DNA from 2 places in the Rubrivirga sp. S365 genome. Region 2 is predicted to be linked to the other one. Evidence: riboswitches for the same ligand, from Rfam matches in the RefSeq annotation. Region 2 holds a riboswitch; the other holds the start of a gene.
What was found. Region 2 has a riboswitch for thiamine pyrophosphate ahead of RQM47_RS12655 (ABC transporter substrate-binding protein). Riboswitches for the same ligand answer to the same signal wherever they lie in the genome.

Region 1 (5,702 bases), 210 kb from region 2:
CATGCTCCTCTCCCTACTCCTCCAAAGCGGCGACTCCGGCGGCCTCACGATCGACTGGACGCAGATGCCGACCTACAACACGATCATGGCTGTGGCGACGGGCGCCGGCCTGATCCTCGTCGTCCGCGCCGGCCGCCTGCTCCGCTCGACGCTCCCCGAGCGGGCGCTCGAAGGCTACGCGATGGCGTTCGCCGTGCTCGGCACGATCCTCACGGCCACGGGCCTCCACATGACGCTCACGTGGCCGCTCGCCAGGTACTTCCCGTTCGACAACATCGTCTTCGGCGAGCCCAGCCTCGCGTTCGGCGTGCTCCTGCTGTGGGTCGCGTTCTACGCGTGGACGCGCGGGCCGCGGCTGCTCGCTGAGGCGGACCCCGGCGCGGCGTTTACCGAGGTGCTCCGGCCGGTCTCGGTGTTCGTGTTCGGGATGGGGCTGGGCCTGTTCGGGATCGCGGCGGCCGGCGTGGGCTACCAGTTGTTCGCCGCCCCGCCCGAGGAGCCCATCGCGGGCTGGTTCGCGTCGTACCCCTGGATCGAGGCCACGTTCATCTCAGGCCTGTACGCGCTCGTCGGGCTAGGCGCCGTCCTGCTGCCGTGGTCGTTCCGCGAGGGCGTCCGCCGCGTGGTCGGGACGGCGTGGACCGTCGCGGGCGTCGTGTTCCTCCTGTTCGGGGCACTCAACTTCTTCACGCACATCGGCCTCATCGTGAACACGATGCCCGACGCGCCGTGACGCGCGGGGGCGGGGCGGCGAATCTGGCGTCGGGGTCAGACAAACGAGAGCCCCGCGCCTCGGGGAGGCGCGGGGCTCGGCCGGCGGGGACCGCCGGGATGCGGGTGCTCGGGTGAGCTACTCGCAGACGCCGCCCGGGACGGGGTTCGGCGAGACGCAGGCGTCGAGCGAGCCGGTGCTCGTCCCGATCTGGGCGCCCATGTCGAGGATCGAGTCGGTCTGGGTCGACATCTGGTCCGCCGCGGTGAGCGTGCGGACGTCGCCGATGACCGAAAGGGCGGGGCGGGTGTAGGTCTTCATTGTAGCAGTTGGTATGTGAGCAAAAAGCCGTCTCCCCAGCGCGCCAGGGCAACGAGCGGAGAGTGTACCAGCAGAGTACGAAGACGCCGCCCTGGCAGCCGTAGGGGGATCGCTTTGGCCTCTCCGTTTCTCTCCTCACTCCCCGGTGCTCTTTTGGCGCACATATCCGCACGCGCCGCCCCAGTCGACTAGGGGAATCCCTGGGACCGCAAACGTGCTCTGCTCCGGCGCGTGCCCTACCGCCCCGCCCCGCCCACCGGGAAGTCGATCGAGATGGTGCCGGGGTAGCGGATGGGGCCGACCGGCGTCGACACCGTCGGCCGCGCTTCGAGGCGGACCGTCTGGCGCCGCGTGTCCGCGCCGGCCAGGTTGCGGACGAGCGTGGTGAGGTCGCCCACGTTGCGCCCGAAAAAGCGGACGAGGTCGAGCTCCATCTCGATGGGCAAGTCGGCCACCCCGCCCGGCGGGACGAGGCGGTCGTCGTTGTAGACGCCCGAGACGGTCTCGGTGCCGTCGAGGAACAGGGTCCAGTCGAGCGACACGAGCTGGGCCGCGGCCGGGTTGTCGGCCGGGTTCTCCGCGCCCACGTGGAGCGTGAACCGGAGCGGCACCTCGCCGCGCGCGGCGGCCGTTCCCAACCGCGCGAGGTCGGCCGGGCCGAGGTCGCCGCCCCGGGCGATCCGGTCGAGGTCGACGCCGGCGACGAGCCCGTTCGACACGCGGTCGAGGTCGAACTGCACCTGGCGGAGCGCGGCGAGCTGCTGGATCGTCGTGCAGCCCGGCGCGACGAGGAGCGCGGCGAGGAGGGCGACGAAGAACGGGACCGTTCGAGACATGGGCGGGGCGGGGCGAGTGGGGAGCGCGCATACTACCGAGCGACAACCGTGCCGGTCTGCACGCCCGCCCCGCCCCGCCCCGCCGCCGTGGCCCTGCTCCCCCACCCCCTCGTCGTCGTCGTCCACGACGTGCGCTCGGCGTACAACGTCGGCGCCGTGTTCCGCACGGCCGACTCAGCGGGCCTCGCCCGCGTCGTCCTCACCGGGTACACGCCGACGCCCGCGCACCGCGGCGTGGCCAAGACGGCGCTGGGCGCCGAGGGCGCCGTGCCGTGGGAGCGCTACGACACGGCCGAGGACGCGTTCGCCGCGCTCCGCGCCGAGGGCTTCGCCGTCGCCGCCCTCGAACGGACGCCAGAGGCCGTGGCGCCGGGCGACGTGCCGGCCTCGGCGTTCCCGCTCGCGCTGGTCCTGGGCAACGAGAAAACGGGCGTGCCGCGCTACGTGCTGGACGCGGCCGACCTCGTCGTCGGGCTCCCGCAGTACGGCGCGAAGGCGTCGCTGAACGTGGCCGTCGCGTTCGGGGCCGCGGCCTACCGGCTCGTCGAGCGGTACCAAGAGGTCGGGCGCGGCGAAGGCGGACCGCCCGAGAGGGCCGCCTCCCGTTGACCGAGCGGGCGGGGCGTGCGTAGCCCCTTGCCAGGCGGGCGGGGCGGCGTACCTTGACGGCCGAAGCCAGGGGTGCCGCCCCGCTCCCGCCGCGCGCGGGCCGGGCGGCTGAGACAGACCCTCCGCACCTGATCCGGTTCGCACCGGCGTAGGGAGAGCTTCCGGTCGTGCCCGGCGGCACCCCCGGCTTCCAGACCCCCTCACCTCTGGACCGCCGCCATGGACCTCGCCACCCCGCCCGCCGCCTCGGCCCGCCGCGCCGCCGACGCCGCCACCCACGCCCGCATCGGGGAGCTCTCGGACGAGGTCCGACGCCCGCTCCCCGGCTCGCGCAAGGTCTACGTCGAGGGCTCCCGCCCCGACCTCCGCGTGCCGATGCGGCTCGTCGCGCAGGCGGACACGCCGGCCAGCTTCGGCGTCGAGGAGAACCCCGCGTTCCCGGTGTACGACGCTTCCGGGCCGTACACCGACCCCGACGTCCCGATCGACCTCCGGCGCGGCCTCCCGAGCGTGCGGGGCGCGTGGGTCGAGGAGCGCGGCGACACGGAGCGGCTCGGGGACCCGTCGAGCGCGTTCGGCCGCGAGCGGGCCGCCGACGCCGCGACGGCTCACCTCCGGTTCGAGCACGTCCGCCCGCCCCGCCGCGCCCGGGCGGGGCGGACGGTGACGCAGCTCCACTACGCCCGGCGGGGCGAGGTCACGCCCGAGATGGAGTTCGTGGCCATCCGCGAAGGCCAGCGGCTCGGCGCCCTCCGCGAGTCCCACCCCGCCCTGTTCCAGCAGCACGCCGGCCACGCCTTCGGCGCCGCCATCCCGCGCGAGATCACGCCCGAGTGGGTCCGCGACGAGGTCGCCCGCGGCCGGGCCATTATCCCGGCCAACGTGAACCACCCGGAGCTCGAGCCGATGGCGATCGGCCGGAACTTCCTCGTGAAGATCAACGCCAACATGGGCAACTCGGCCGTCACGTCGAGTATCGCCGAGGAGGTGGACAAGCTGACGTGGGCCATCCGGTGGGGGGCCGATACGGTCATGGACCTCTCGACCGGGAAGCACATCCACGAGACGCGCGAGTGGATCCTCCGGAACAGCCCGGTCCCGATCGGGACGGTCCCCATCTACCAAGCCCTCGAGAAGGTCGGCGGCACGCCCGAGGACCTCACGTGGGACCTGTTCCGCGACACGCTCGTCGAGCAGGCCGAGCAGGGCGTGGACTACGTCACGATCCACGCCGGCGTCCTCCTCCGGTTCGTCCCGCTGACGGCGGGGCGGCGGACGGGGATCGTCTCGCGGGGCGGCTCGATCATGGCCAAGTGGTGCCTCGCCCACCACCGCGAAAGCTTCCTCTACACGCACTGGGACGAGATCTGCGAGATCTGCGCGGCCTACGACGTCTCGTTCTCCATCGGGGACGGGCTCCGGCCGGGCTCGATCGAGGACGCCAACGACGACGCCCAGTTCGCCGAGCTCTACGTGCAGGGCGAGCTGACGAAGCGGGCGTGGGCGCACGACGTCCAGGTCATGAACGAGGGGCCGGGCCACGTCCCGATGCACCTGATCCAGGAGAACATGCAGAAGCAGCTCGACTGGTGCGGGGAGGCCCCGTTCTACACCTTGGGGCCGCTGACGACCGACATCGCCCCGGGCTACGACCACATCACGTCGGGGATCGGCGCCGCCATGATCGGGTGGTTCGGGTGCGCCATGCTGTGCTACGTGACGCCGAAGGAGCACCTCGGGCTGCCAGACCGCGACGACGTCCGCGAGGGGGTCATCACGTACAAGATCGCGGCGCACGCGGCCGACCTCGCCAAGGGCCACCCGGGCGCGCAGGCCCGCGACAACGCGCTCTCGAAGGCCCGGTTCGAGTTCCGCTGGCAGGACCAGTTCAACCTGGGCCTCGACCCGGAGCGGGCCTGCGCCTTCCACGACGAGACGCTCCCGAAGGACTCGGCAAAGGTGGCCCACTTCTGCTCGATGTGCGGGCCGAAGTTCTGCTCGATGAAGATCACCCAGGACGTCCGCGACTACGCGGCCGCGCACGGGGTCGATGTCGAGGCGGCCATCCCCGAGGGGATGCGCGAGAAGGCCGGGGAGTTCGCGGCCGGCGGCGGCACGCTCTACCCCCGCGCCTGACCACCCCGCCCGCGGCGTGTGCGGGCGGGGCGGCCCGGGCGGGGTGGGACAACCCCAGGCGGGACGTCCCGGACGGGGCGGCGCTCGCGCTAAGTTTCCGCCCCCCTTCCACCCGCCCCGCCCCGCCCATGCTCATCAAACCCGGCCGTTCGAGCGGCAACCTCATCGACCGCCGCGGGGGGCGGGGCGGGCGCGGCGGGCGGGTCGGCCTCGGGCTGGGCGGCCTCGGGCTGGGCGGCCTGGTGGTGGTCCTCATCGCGGCCTTTTTCGGGCTCCCCGTCGACCAGTTCCTCGGCGGGGGCGGGGCGGCGACGGGGCCGGTCGAGACGACGCCGAGCGCGCCGCAGGACGAGGCCTCGCAGGTCGTCGACGCCGTGCTCGCCTCGACCGAGGACGTCTGGGGCGCCCTCTATCGCCAGACCGGCGACGTCTACCCCGAGCCCAACCTCGTCCTCTACGAGGGCGCCACGCCGACCGGGTGCGGCTACGGGCAGGCGGCGACGGGGCCGTTCTACTGCCCGTCCGACCAGACGGTGTACCTCGACCTCTCGTTTTTCCGCCAGCTCGCGGCGCTCGGCGCGCGGGGCGACTTCCCGCTCGCCTACGTCATCGCCCACGAGATCGGCCACCACGTCCAGAACGTCGAGGGGCTCCTGGGCCGGTCGCGCTCGAACGCCATGTCGGTCCAGACCGAGCTCCAGGCCGACTGCCTCGCCGGCGTCTGGGCACACTACGCCCAGGACGAGGGCGGGGCGGTCCAGCTCGACGACGCCGACATTGAGGAGGGCATCTCGGCCGCCGCCGCCGTCGGCGACGACCGCCTCCAGGAGCGGGCCGGCGGCGTCGTCCGGCCCGAGTCGTTCACGCACGGCTCGTCGCGCCAGCGCGCCGAGGCGTTCCTGGCCGGCTACCAGGGCGGCGACTACGCCGTGTGCTTCCGGTAGTCTACCACGCCAGCCACCGCCCCGCCCGCGGCGTCACGCGGGAGGCGCCGCCCCGCCCTCGGCCCACGCCACGACCAGCCACAGGCCGCCGACGCGGCCGTAACGGAGCCGCCACGGCCCGGACGCCTCGGCCCAGGCCCGCGC
Region 2 (5,702 bases):
GCGGGGCGGCGTAACCTGGGCGGGGCGGCCGCGTACCGCTGCTGCTCCACCGCCACCCCGCCCCCATGCTCCCCGACGGCTTCGACTTTAACGACGTCCGCTTCTACCTGGCCCTCTTCGTGACGGCTGGGCTCCTGTTCGTCACGTGGCGCGCGCGGCGGATCGTGCGCGCCCAGGACGCCGAAGACCGAGAGCTCGCGCTCGCAGAGGCCGCGGGGCGGACGAGCGTCCTGGGGCCGCCCCGCCCCGTGGAGCGGGTCCGGGCGGGGCGGTAGGGCGAGGCGAGACGCCCTCGCGTCGCGCTCGGCGCCTCCGTCCAGCAGGCAGGCCTCCCTGTGCCACCCCGCCCGGGCGGGGCGGGGCGGGGCGGGGCGCTACAGCGCGAGCTCGTTCGTCCAGTAGGCGTCGGCGCCCGGCGTCTCGTCAATGAGGCCGCGCTCGTGCATCCACGCCTCAAGCTGCCGGTAGTAGTCGGCGCTCATCGAGAAGTCGTGCGTGAAGCAGGGGACGGTCGCGTCGTAAATGGCGCGCGTGAGGGCGTCGCCGGCGTCCGTCTCGGTGTGCGCGAAGTAGACGGCGCGGGCGGCCTCGGGCGCCTGCTTGACGGCGTCGACGCCGCGCCGGAGCACGCGGACGAGCGCCTCGAACGCCGCGCGCCGCTCGGCGAGCGCGTCGGGGTGCGCGATGAGGATGAGCTGGCAGAAGTCGGGGACGCCCCAGTCCTTGAGCGCGAACATTCGCACGTCGAGCCCGCGGTGCTCGGCCTCGACGATCTCGAAGTTGTGGAACACGAGCGTGGCCACGTCGGCTTTGTCCTCGGCGAGCGCGTCGGTGTGGTAGAACGAGTTGTTGACGCGGCCGTAGCCGTCTTCGGTGCCGGTCGGCCCGCCGTCGGCCTCGACCATCGTGGCGACGATGGCGGGTCCGCCGGGGCCGGGAGCGCCGGGGTACTGGATCCGCCGCCCCGCCATGTCGCGCGGGCGGGCGATCTCGGCCTTCGCCATCACGCCGCCGTTGGTGTGGAGGAAGCGAGCGAACCCGACGCACGGCCGGCCCTCGGCCCGGTCCTCGACGAGGTGGAGCGGCTCGGTGACGGCCACGTCGAGCTCGCCCCGCTCGATGGCCTCGACGGCGTCGAGGTGCTCCTCGGGCTCGACGAGCTCGATCTCTAGCCCTTCGTCGGCGAACCAGCCGCGGTCTTGGGCGAGGAGGAACGGGACGTGGTCCGGGTTGAGGAACCACTCGAGGCCGATGCGGAGGCGCGTCATGGGGGCGGGGCGGGGTGGGAGTAGGCGGAAGCTCCCGGGGCCACCCCGCCCGGGCACGCGCGTGCTCGGCGGGCGTGAAGCGCTCCCTACGCCGGTACGAGCCGGATCAGGTGCGGAGGGTCTGTCTCAGCCGCCCCGCCCGCACGAGGCGGGCTGGGGACGGCACCCCTGGCTTCCGGCGTCAAAGTACACCGCCCCGCCCAAGGTGAGGGCGGGGCGGCGGGGTGCTCTCTCAGCCTGGGCGCTGGTAGTTCAGCCCGAACGTGCCCGTCCAGGTGCCGCCCAGGCCGGGGCGGGCGCCTTCGGCCGTGTGGAACGCGGGAGCCCGTACGATCGCGAGGGCCGCGTCCAGCAGCGGCCCGCCCCCGCTGACGACGTCGATGTCGTAGGGGACGCCGTCGGCGCCGATCGTGTAGCGGACTTCCGCTGTCCCCCCCGCCGCGTTCTCCTGAGCGAGCGTGGAGGGCAGTGAGCGGATGCGGCGCTCGATCTCCGCCCCGCCCGAGAGCCGGGACACGTCGACGCCCCAGTAGCGGACCTCGCCCGGCGCCATCCCCTGGTCCTCGCCGGCCGGCAGCCGGAACGTGATGGGGACCGCGAACCGGACCGGCACCGCCTCCCCGCCCTGGCGGCCGGGCTCGAACCGGAGACCGCGCACGGCGTCGAGCGCCGCCGCGCTCAGCCGGTCGTCCGGCGAGCGGAGCACGGCCGGGTCCGCCACCCCGCCCGCCTCGGTCACGACGAACTGGACGACCACCTGGCCCTCGACGCCTTCGGCCCTGGCGTCCTCGGGGTAGACGACCCGCTCCTGGAGCGCCTCCAGGCCGCCGACCAGCTCCGGCTGGACCTCGGCCACGTTGTAGACGCCGTCGGCGCCAGCCTCGGGCACGGGCGGGGTGGCCGCCCCGCCCTCAAGCTGGAACGTGACGGGGACGGCGAACCGGACGCGGACGGGCTGCCCGTCCTGCATACCGGGCTCGAACCGCGCCTCGCGGACGGCCTCGGCCGCCGCTTGGTCCAGGCCGTCGTTGCCCGTCGAGCGGAGCAGCTGGAGGTCCGTCACGGCTCCCTCTTTGCTCACGATAAACTGAAGGACTGCCGTGCCCTCGACGCCCGCCTGGTGCTGGAGCTCGGGGTAGTCGAGGCGCTCCTGGAGGCCCTCCAGCCCGCCGATGAGCTGGGGTTGGACGTCGGCCACCTCGTACACCTCGTCCGTCGTGTCGGGTGGGGCGAGCGCGCGGTCGCCCGCGGGATCGGGCGGGGCGGGGTGGGGAGCCGTCATGGCCGCGAGTCCGCCAGCGAGAACGAGCGTCAGGAGGCCGGCGAGGCGGCCGCGGCGGGCGAGGCGGCGGGCGCGGTCGGGCGAGAGGGTGCAGGTCATGGCGTCGATGCGGGTTTTGAGGGACGAATCCCCCCGCCCCGCCCCCAGCGCGAGGGGCGGGGCGGGGAGGGAGGCGTAGCGGAGGAGGAGGTCGGCGTAGGTCCGGCGGCGGCCCGGGCAGGCCGCGAGCACGGCGGCGTCGGCGGCCCGCTCGCGGTCGAGGTCGAGGCCGCGCCCGAGCGCCTGCGCGAGCGGGTGCCACACGAAGGCGGCGGCGACGGCGCGCTGCGCCGCGTGCCACGCGAAGTCGGCCCGGCGGACGTGGGCGAGCTCGTGGGCCAGCGCCACGTCGAGCGCCGCCCCGCCCAGGTCGGCTGGCACGGCCACGACTGGGCGCCGCCAGCCGACCGTGAACGGGGCCGCGCCGGGCGGCGCCTCGACGGCCGCGACCGGCCGCCCGACGCCCGCCCGCTGCCGGGCCGCGTCGAGGGCCGCCGCGACGGCGGGCGGGGCGGGGGGGAGGGCGCGCCGCACGCGGGCCAGGCGCAGCGCGCCGCCGGCGACCCGCACGAGCGCGACGACGCTCGCGGCGAGGGCCAGCGCCGTCAGCACGCCCAGGGCGATGAGCCCGGCGGGCGGGGCGACGAGGGCGGGTGCGGCCGCCCCGCCCCCGACGACGACCTCGGGCAGCCACGTCACGGCGGGCGGGGCGAAGGCGGCGAGCGCGACGGGCACGTTGGGCGCCCACGCGCCCAGAGCGGCCGGCACGGCGAGCGCGACGGGCAGCGCGGCGAGCGCCGCCCCGCGCACGGGCAGCCCGACGGCGGCCTCGGCGCGCGTCAGGCGGAGCGCGCCCTCAATGATGAGCGCGAGCACGGTCCAGGCGGCGACGGGGAGCCAGAGCGACCCTAGCGCCGCCCCGCCCAAACTGGCGAGCGTGGCGGCGTCAGGCATCGGAGGGCGGGGCGGGGTCGTCCTCCAGGCGGTCGACGATCCGGCGGAGGTCGGCGCGGTCGGCCTCGCTCAGCGAGCCCTGGTCCACGAGGGTCTGGACGAGGTCGCGGGCCGAGCCCCCGAACACCTTGTCGAGGATGCCCGAGAGCACGGTCCCCTGGACCTCCTCGGGCGGGCGGGCTGCCGAGTAGACGTAGGCCGTCCCCTCGGGCTCGTACTGGAGGTAGCCCTTGTCGGCCAGGTTCTTCATCACCGTCATGACGGTGGTGTAGGCGAGGCGGCGGCGCGCGGAGATGCGGTCGTGGACGTCGCGGGCCGTCGCGCGGCCGAGCGCCCAGACCTCGCGGAGCACCTCCATTTCGGTCCCGCCGAGCGGGGTGAGGGGGTTTCTCATAGAGCTTCGGTCGGTTCGTACTAATTGTATAGTAGATCGGGGGCGAGCGCAACCCCCCGGATCATTTTTTCTGACCCACCCCGCCCGTCGCCGCCCTGCTCGGCTACGGGCGGGGCGGTCCTGCACGGCGCCGCTCCTCCCAGGCGCCGTTGCAGGGGACGGCGCTACGGCATCCGCCCCGCCCGTGCCGTGGGCGGGGCGGGCATTGTGCCCCCATGCGGACACCACGCGTAGTGTCCCTACGAATCTGGGCCGCTACGTTTTTGAGGGCGGGGCGGCCCCAGACGTCTCGGCCTGACGGCATCGCATGCAACGGCGCTACGACGGCCACCCCGCCCACGCCACGGACGGACCCAAAGGGCGGGGCGGTGATCTTCTGCTGCCCGCTGCCCGCTGCCCGCTGCCCGCTGCCCGCTGCCCGCTGCCCTCTTCACCGAGTCTCGGCGCGGTGGCCGGTGGTGGAATCCGCCGGCCGCCGCGTATATTCGTCAGCCCCGCCCGGCGTCACCGGCGCTAGGCAGAGCGGGTCGAGTAGCTCAGTTGGTAGAGCAACGGACTGAAAATCCGTGTGTCGGCGGTTCAAGTCCGCCCTCGACCACCCCGCCCGGATCGCGGCCTCACGGTTAAGATCCGGCGGAGCGGCCACCCCGCTCGCCCCCGCCCACATGGGGGCCGTAGTTTGGTCGCACCCCGCTGGCCCGGTAGTTCAGTTGGTTAGAACGCCTGCCTGTCACGCAGGAGGTCGCGAGTTCAAGTCTCGTCCGGGTCGCCCGACGCCCCCGCTTCGCAGGAAGCGGGGGCGTTTTGGTGTAGAGAGGGGCGGGAGGAATCGGGCACGAGCAGAGGGCGGGGCGGCCTGTAGCGCCCGCTCATCCCTCTATCCCGCATCCCTCGATCCCTCCTAAAACACCCCCGCCTGCCCCCAGGACAGCTTTTCGCGGATGGTCGAGAAGTAGTCGCGGTCGGGGAGCGTCACGAGGCGGACGGCGTGGTCCGACCGGCGGACGCGGACGACCACGTCGCCGCCGCCGTCGAGCAGCGTCGACGTGCCGTCGACGGCGAACGCGAACGGGTGGCCCCGCGTCTCGACCCGGAGCACGAGCTCGGCGTCGCACGGGAGCACGATGGGCCGGGCGGTCAGCGTGTGCGGGGCGATGGGCGCCACGACGATGACGTCCGCGCCCGGCACCAGGATCGGCCCGCCCACCGAGAGCGCGTAGGCCGTCGACCCGGTCGGCGTGGCCACGACGAGGCCATCGGCCCAGTACGTGTTGAGGTGGGCGCCGTCGACGGTCGCCTCGACCTGGATCATGCTCGTCGTGCCCGACTTGTCGACGACGACGTCGTTGAGCGCCCACGCAGGGAGGTCGGCGAGCGCCGGTCCGTCCGCCGCCCCGCCCGCGCGGCCGGTGCCCGAGACCTCGACGGCCAGCGTGATCCGGCTCTCGACCCCAAACGCCCCGGCTTCGAGGAGCTCGACGGCATGCTCGACGTCGGCGACCTCCACCTTCGTCAGGAACCCGAGCCGGCCGATGTTGACGCCCAGGATCGGCGTCCCCTCGGCCCGGTGCGCCGAGCGCAGGAGCGTGCCGTCGCCCCCGTACGAGAGCAGGACGTCGGCGTCGGCCGCGACGTCGTCCGAGCCGTGCTCGGCGGCGAACGCGTCGTCGACCAGGCCGCGCGCGACGAGGCCTTCGGCGACGTCGGCGTGGAGCCGGAACGCGATCCCCTTGCGGTGGAGCCACCGCGTGAGCGCGGTCACGGG

Region 1: another riboswitch for thiamine pyrophosphate. It lies ahead of thiC (phosphomethylpyrimidine synthase ThiC); the one in region 2 lies ahead of RQM47_RS12655 (ABC transporter substrate-binding protein).

What each region holds. Positions count from the first base shown of each region.
Region 1 is NZ_JAVTTN010000001.1:2,660,926-2,666,627, forward strand. It holds gene RQM47_RS11670 (DUF981 family protein) at 2-733, shown strand; gene RQM47_RS11675 (hypothetical protein) at 851-1,033, opposite strand; gene RQM47_RS11680 (hypothetical protein) at 1,270-1,869, opposite strand; gene RQM47_RS11685 (TrmH family RNA methyltransferase) at 1,957-2,478, shown strand; TPP riboswitch at 2,542-2,639, shown strand; gene thiC (phosphomethylpyrimidine synthase ThiC) at 2,698-4,614, shown strand; gene RQM47_RS11695 (neutral zinc metallopeptidase) at 4,743-5,558, shown strand; gene RQM47_RS11700 (4'-phosphopantetheinyl transferase family protein) at 5,592-5,702, opposite strand, start outside.
Region 2 is NZ_JAVTTN010000001.1:2,867,673-2,873,374, reverse strand. It holds gene RQM47_RS12660 (hypothetical protein) at 66-275, shown strand; gene RQM47_RS12655 (ABC transporter substrate-binding protein) at 375-1,268, opposite strand; TPP riboswitch at 1,346-1,443, opposite strand; gene RQM47_RS12650 (M56 family metallopeptidase) at 1,501-3,543, opposite strand; gene RQM47_RS12645 (BlaI/MecI/CopY family transcriptional regulator) at 3,536-3,937, opposite strand; tRNA gene RQM47_RS12640 (tRNA-Phe) at 4,463-4,535, shown strand; tRNA gene RQM47_RS12635 (tRNA-Asp) at 4,633-4,706, shown strand; gene RQM47_RS12630 (NAD(+)/NADH kinase) at 4,839-5,702, opposite strand, start outside.